One region of the Modestobacter roseus genome, then DNA from elsewhere that is predicted to be linked to it. Evidence: riboswitches for the same ligand, from Rfam matches in the RefSeq annotation. Region 1 holds a riboswitch; the other holds the start of a gene.

Evidence for each region. Region 1 has a riboswitch for thiamine pyrophosphate ahead of JD78_RS17845 (purine-cytosine permease family protein). Riboswitches for the same ligand answer to the same signal wherever they lie in the genome.
Region 2: linked by a shared signal. The riboswitch ahead of thiM (hydroxyethylthiazole kinase) and the one ahead of JD78_RS17845 (purine-cytosine permease family protein) in region 1 are both predicted to bind thiamine pyrophosphate.

What each region holds. Positions count from the first base shown of each region.
Region 1 is NZ_VLKF01000001.1:3,726,586-3,729,934, reverse strand. Features, by position in the region: gene JD78_RS17860 (ABC transporter ATP-binding protein) at 1-506, opposite strand, end outside; gene JD78_RS17855 (TenA family protein) at 499-1,131, opposite strand; gene JD78_RS17850 (TenA family protein) at 1,128-1,724, opposite strand; TPP riboswitch at 1,834-1,945, shown strand; gene JD78_RS17845 (purine-cytosine permease family protein) at 1,939-3,273, shown strand; gene thiE (thiamine phosphate synthase) at 3,285-3,349, shown strand, end outside.
Region 2 is NZ_VLKF01000001.1:3,601,787-3,605,135, reverse strand. Features, by position in the region: gene thiD (bifunctional hydroxymethylpyrimidine kinase/phosphomethylpyrimidine kinase) at 1-119, opposite strand, end outside; gene thiE (thiamine phosphate synthase) at 116-775, opposite strand; gene thiM (hydroxyethylthiazole kinase) at 775-1,569, opposite strand; TPP riboswitch at 1,561-1,654, opposite strand; gene JD78_RS17245 (hypothetical protein) at 1,760-2,314, shown strand; gene JD78_RS17240 (flotillin family protein) at 2,311-3,349, shown strand, end outside.

The sequences.
Region 1 (3,349 bases):
GTGTCCAGCCGCCGCTCGGGCTCGTCGAGCACCAGCATCCGGGCCGGCCGGACGAGCGCCGCGGCCAGTGCGAGCCGCCGCCGCTGACCGGAGGAGACCGCCGAGGGCAGCGCCTCGGCCCGCCCGGCCAGCCCGAATGCCTCGACCTCCCGGGCGACGACGGCCTCGGCCTCGGCCACCCCGTGCCCGCGGGCGGCCAGCAGCAGGTGCTCCACGCCGGTCAGCGCCGGGAAGAACGCGTCCTCGTCGAGCACGGTCGCCACCTCGGCGCGGAAGGTCGCCGAGCGCTCGTCGACCGGCTGCCCGGCGTAGCGCACCGTCCCGCCGAGCGCGGGGAGGAGCCCGACCAGGGTCTGCAGCACCGTCGACTTGCCCGCCCCGTTCGGCCCGACCAGGCCCAGCGCGGTGCCCGGCGCCACCGCCACGCTCACCGGCGCGCAGACCGGCTCCCCGGTGGCGTAGCCGACCAGCAGGTCGTGCGCCTCGAGGAGGACCGGGTCAGGCACCGGCCCAGGCCGCGTCGAAGAAGCCGACCTCCAGCTGCATCGCCCGCGAGTAGGCGGACCGCACGGCGGCGAGCCGTTGGTCGGACGTGTCGGCGCACAGCTGGTCGAGCAGCCGCTCCAGGCGGGCGGCCAGCTCCTCGAACTCGGGGGCGGCGTAGGTGTCCACCCACTCCCGGTACGGCCCGGCTGCCCGGCCGGCCAGCTGCTGGCCCAGGTGGGCGTACAGCCGCATGCACGGGGTCATCGCCGCGCAGGTCAGCGCGGCGTCGCCCCGGCCGGCGGCGTCGAGCAGGAAGCCGGTGTAGGCCGTCGTCGCCGGTAGCGGCTGGACGTCGGCGAGGTCGATCCCCCACTGCTGCGCGTAGCCGGTGTGCAGCCGCAGCTCCTCCTGCACGCCCGCCCGCAGGTCGGTGAACACCGCCCGCAGCCCGTCGTCGCCGCTGCTCTCCGCGCCCAGCCGGTAGGCCCGGGCGAAGGCGTCGAGGAAGAACGCGTCCTGGGCGACGTACCCGGCGAACCGCTCCCGGGGCAGCGTGCCGTCGGCGATGCCCTGCACGAACGGGTGCGCCAGCGCGGCCGCGACGAGGTCGGCGTCGGCGGCCCACAGGTCGCTGGAGACGCTCACGCGGCGCCCATCGCCATGTCCCAGAAGACGATCTCCGCCGCGACCACCTCGGCGAAGACGGCGTCCGGGTCGGCGGGCGGGAACGCGTCGGCGGCCGCGGCGAGCCCGGCCACGTACCCGGCGAAGCCCGGCACGGTCCAGTGCTCGACGAACTCCCGGTACTGCGGCGCCCCGGGCAGCGCGCCCGACCAGGCGTCCAGGTAGGTGCGCTCGATCGTCCACAGCGCGGTGAGCCCGGTCGGGACGTCGGCGTCGTCCAACCGGGCCAGCAGCTCGGCGTACCCGGTGGTGGCCGGCAGCGCGGGCGCGGCGAGGTCCAGGCCGCGGGCGGCGGCCAGCTGCTCGAACCAGGCCAGCTCCTCGACCAGCGCGACCAGGCCACCGGCCAGCACCGCCTGCGCCGGCCGGGGCGCCCGGGCCAGCAGCCGGGCCTGGAAGCGCAGCAGGTCGGCGACGAACCGGGCGTCCTGCACCAGCCAGGTGTCGAACGCCGCGACCGGCACGGTGCCCTCGCGCACCCCGGTCAGGAACGGGTGGGCGGTGGCTTCCCGCCAGGCGTCGGGGGATCGGGAGAGGAGCTCGTCGACCGGCACGGCCGGGACTCTAGCCAGGCCGGTCCGCCGCAGCCGGGTTCCGGACGTCGCGGTTCCCCGGCGGTGGGCCGCCGTCCGCCGGTGGCCTACTGTGTCGGGCGTCATGGCCGATGCCATGTGCGGGAGCTCGGGCGGAACCGGGCTGAGAGGGCGACCGAGCGTCGCCGACCGCTGGAACCTGACCGGGTAATGCCGGCGTAGGGAGCGACACCTGATGAGCACCCCCACCCGTCCGTCCCCCGTGGCCGCGGACGCCCCCCTCACCCTCACCGAGGCGCCCCCACGCACCCTCGGCCTGCGCGACTCGCTGGGCCTGTGGGGCAACCTCGGGATCAGCCTGCTGCTGCCGGTCGCCGCGGTCTACGTGGTCATGCCCGGCCGCTCGCTGTGGGTGACCATCGGCGCCATCGTCGTCGGCGCCGTCATCGGCGCGGCGCTGCTGGGCGCCACCGCCGCGGCCGGCGCCCGCGAGCAGGTGCCGGCGATGGTGCTGCTGCGCGGCCTGCTCGGCCGGCACAGCTCCTACCTGCCGACGGCGCTGAACCTCGTGCAGTGCGTCGGCTGGGCCACCTTCGAGATCGTGATCATCGCCGAGGCCGCCTCCCGGGTGCTCGACGCCCCGCGCTGGCCCTTCGTCCTCGGCGCCGGGGTGCTGGCCACCGCGATGGCGCTGCGGCCGCTCGGCGTCGTCCGGGTGCTGGCCCGCTACGCGGTGTGGGCGGCGCTGGCCGCGCTGGTCTACCTGTACGTGCAGGTGCTGCGCGAGCCGCTGCCCGAGCTCACCGAGGGCAGCGCCAGCTCCTTCTGGACCGCCGCGGACATCGTGATCGCGCTCCCGGTCTCCTGGATCCCGCTGGCCGCCGACTACAGCCGGCACGTGCGCAGCAGCCGGGCCGCCGGCGTCGGCGCGAGCGTCGGGTACGGCGTCGCCACGGTCGTGATGTTCACCCTCGGTGTGCTGGCGCTGGCCGCCTACGGCAGCGCCGGGCTGGACGTCATCGACGCGCTGCTGGTCGTGCCGCTGGGCGCGCTGGCGGTGCTGCTGCTGGTGGTCGTCGAGCTGGACGAGGCGTTCGCCAACCTCTACTCCACCGCGGTGTCGGCGCAGAACGTCGTCGCGCGGGCCGACCGGCGGGTGCTCGTGCTGGTCGTCGGCGCGGTGGCCACCCTGCTGGCGCTGACGTTCGACATCGCCGCCTACGAGCCGTTCCTCTTCCTGATCGGCGCGGTGTTCGTGCCGCTGGCCGGGGTGTTCCTGGTGGCCTACTGGCTGCTGCCCCGCGGCACCTGGGACACGTCCGACACCGCGCCGGCCCGGCTGGAGCTGCTGCTGCCCTGGGTGGCCGGCTTCGTCGCCTACCAGCTCACCCTGCCCACGTACTTCGCCGGCCCGGGCGCCGGCTGGACGTCGTGGTGGACCGAGCGGCAGACCGACCTGGGCATCGACCCGGCGAACGGCTGGTCGGCGTCGCTGGTCAGCCTGGCGGTGGCGGTGCTGCTCACCCTGGTGGTGCGGGCCCCGGCGCTGGTGCGGGGGCGCCGGTCGTGACCCTGCCGGTCATGCCCATGGGGCGGCTGCACGTGCTCACCGACGCCCGCGGCGGGGCGGCGGCGCTGGCCGCGGT
Region 2 (3,349 bases), 120 kb from region 1:
GCGGTGAGCACCGCGGTGCCGTAGGCGCCCAGCGCGCTGAACGTCTTCAGGTCGGCCTGGATGCCCGCGCCCCCGCTGGGGTCGCTGCCGGCAACGGTGAGCGCAACGGCAGCGGTCATCGAGCGATCAGCTCCTGGGTCAGGACGGCCCGCAGGGCGCGGGCCGCGGCGGCGGGGTCGGGGGCGGTGCAGATGTCGGAGACGACGCAGACGCCGTCGACCCCGGTGGCGGCGACCTGCCCGGCGTTCGCGGCCGAGACGCCGCCGATCGCGACGGCGGCCACCCCGCCGGCGTGCGCGCGGGCGGCCAGGGCGCGTACCCCGTCCAGGCCCAGTCCGGAGCCGGCGTCGGGCTTGGTCGGGGTGGCCCAGACCGGGCTCAGCCCGACCAGGTCGACGGTGCCCGGCGGCAGCGCGAGCACCTCCGCCAGGTCGGCGTCGTCACCCACCGAGACGCCCAGGACGGCGTCCGGGCCGAGCAGCGCCCGCACCTCGGCGGCCGGCAGGTCGTCCTGCCCGACGTGCACCCCGTCGGCGCCGGCGATCAGCGCGACGTCGACGGCGTCGTTGACCACCAGCGCGACGCCGTCCGGCAGCACCCGCTGCACCGCGCGGGTGAGCGCCAGCAGCTCCCGGCGCGAGGCGGTCTTGTCCCGCACCTGGACCGCGGTCACCCCGCCGGCGACCGCGGCCGCCACCACCTCCGGCACCGATCGCGGTGCGCACAGCAGGGTGTCGGTGACCAGGTAGAGGGTCGGGTCGAACGCCCGGCGCATCAGGCGGTGCGGAGGTCGGCGCGGGTGAGCGCCTCGCCGTCCAGGGCGTCGAGGGCGTCCAGCCACTGCGGGGCGAAGGTGCCCGGCCCGTCGGCGAGGTCGGCGGCGACCTCGGCGGCCAGCGCCACGTGGGCGTGCGCGGCGACGGTGCCCAGCAGCGGGTCGCCGGTGGCGGCGACGTAGGCGGCGGTCAGTGCGCCCAGCGCGCACCCGGCTCCGGTGGTGCGGGTCAGCAGCACCGAGCCGCCGCCGACGCGCACGGTCCGCTCGCCGTCGGTGACGACGTCGACCGGCCCGCTGACCGCGACGACACCGCCGGTGCGCCGGGCCAGCGACGCGGCGACCTCCACCGCGTCGTCGGGGTCGGCGGTGCTGTCCACGCCGCGCCCGCCGGACCCGGCGCCGGCCAGGGCGAGCACCTCCGAGGCGTTGCCGCGCACCACCGTGGGCCGCAGCTCCACCAGCTCGGCGGCCAGCGCGGTGCGGAACGCGAGCCCGCCGACGGCGACCGGGTCGAGCACCCACGGGGTGCCCGCTTCGCCGGCGGCGCGGGCGGCCAGGCGCATCGCGTCGGCGGTCCGGGAGGAGACGGTGCCGACGTTGACCAGCACGGCGGAGGCGACGGCGGCGAACTCGCCGGCCTCGGCCGGGTCGTCGACCATCGCCGGGGCCGCGCCGACGGCGAGCAGCGCGTTGGCGGTGATGGTCTGCACCACGGTGTTGGTGAGGCAGTGCACCAGGGGTGCGGTGTCGCGCAGCGCCTCGCGGGCGGTGCGCAGGGAGCTGACGTCCACGCGTGACATCCCTTCGCCAGTGCGAACTGGAGCAGGTTCGACGGGTGTGCTCTCAGTCCCGGGCGGGACACCCCGTGTCGGTCCGCGACGCTAACACCGCCCCCTGGCCGGCGTTCACCCGTTCGCGGGCTCTGCTTGATCACGACGCGCTGACCTGCGAACCTGTCCGCCGGACCCAGGAGGAGGGCACGTGGACCCGATCGCGGTCGCCTTCCTCGCCGTCGGCGGGTTCGGCCTGCTCGTGCTGGTGCTCGCCCTCGTGGTCGGCGAGATCGGCGAGTTCGGCGGGGACGCCGACGGCCCCTTCTCGCTCCCGGCGATCGCGGCCTTCGTCGGCGGCGTCGGCTTCGGTGGCGCGGCGGTGACCGCCCTGCTGCCGCCACTGGCCGGTGCCCTGACCGTCCTGCTCGCCGTCGTCGGCGGCCTGGTGGTCGCGCTGCCGCTGGCGGCCGGGGCGATCCGGCTGTCGGCCTCGCTGCGGGACATGCCGACCGAGCCCACCCTGACCAGCGACCGGCTGCTCGGCGCCCAGGGCGTCGTCGTCTCCGGCGTGCCGGCCGGCGGGTTCGGCGAGGTGCGGCTCAGCGTCGCCGGCCAGCAGCTCAAGTACCACGCCCGCAGCGCCGTCCCGCTGCCCGCGGGCACCCCCGTGTACGTCGTCGACACCCCGTCCGACACCTCCGTCGAGGTGGTCTCCACCGCCCCCGACGGTCCCCCTGCCAGCCCCGGAGGCACCGCGTCATGACCCTGCTCTACGCGATCGGCGGCATCGCCGTCCTGGTCGTCCTGCTGGTGCTCCTCGTGCTGTCCCGGATCAAGGTGGCCGGCCCGAACCAGGCGTTCCTGGTCACCGGCCGGCAGGGCCGCTCGGTCACCGGTACGGACGGCGCGGTCAGCCGGGACATGTCCGGGCAGAAGGTGGTCATGGGGGCGAGCGTCTTCGTGCTGCCGGTGGTGCAGAAGCTGCACTCCATCGACCTGTCCAGCCGGCGCATCCCGGTCGGCATCCGGGGCGCGGTGAGCCTGCAGGGGGTCAAGTGCGACCTCGAGGGCGTCGCCATCGTCAAGGTGGGCGGCAACGAGGGCGCCATCCGCGCCGCCGCCCAGCGCTTCCTGGCCCAGCAGGAGGGCATCGACACCTTCACCTCGGAGGTGCTGGCCGGTGCGCTGCGGTCGATCGTCGGCCGGCTGACGATCGAGGAGATCATCCGCGACCGGGCCGCGTTCGCCTCCGCCGTCGCCGAGGAGGCCGAGTCCTCCCTCACCGGTCAGGGGCTGGTGCTGGACACCTTCCAGCTGCAGGACATCCAGGCCGAGGGCACCTACCTCGCCGACCTGGGCCGGCCGGAGGCCGCCCGGGTGCTCAAGGAGGCGAGCATCGCCGAGGCCCGGGCTCGGCAGGCCGCCCAGCAGGAGCAGCTGCTCGCCGACGAGGCGATCGCGGTCTCCCAGCGCCAGCTGCAGCTCAAGCAGGCCGAGATCGACGCGGAGATCGACGCCGCCAAGGCCCGCGCGGCCGCGGCCGGCCCGCTCGCCCAGGCCGCGCAGGACCAGGAGGTCCTCACCGCCCAGGAGAAGGTCGCCGAGCGGACCGCCGCGCTGACCCAGGCCCAGCTGGACACCAAGGTCCGCCGTCCGGCCGACGCCGAGCGCTACCGGGTGGAGCAGGAGGCCGAGGGCCGGAAGAACTCCGCGATCCTCTCCGCCGAGGCGCAGCGGCAGGCCACCATCGCCGCCGCCCAGGCCGCCGCCGAGCAGGCGCGGCTGTCCGGTGAGGGCG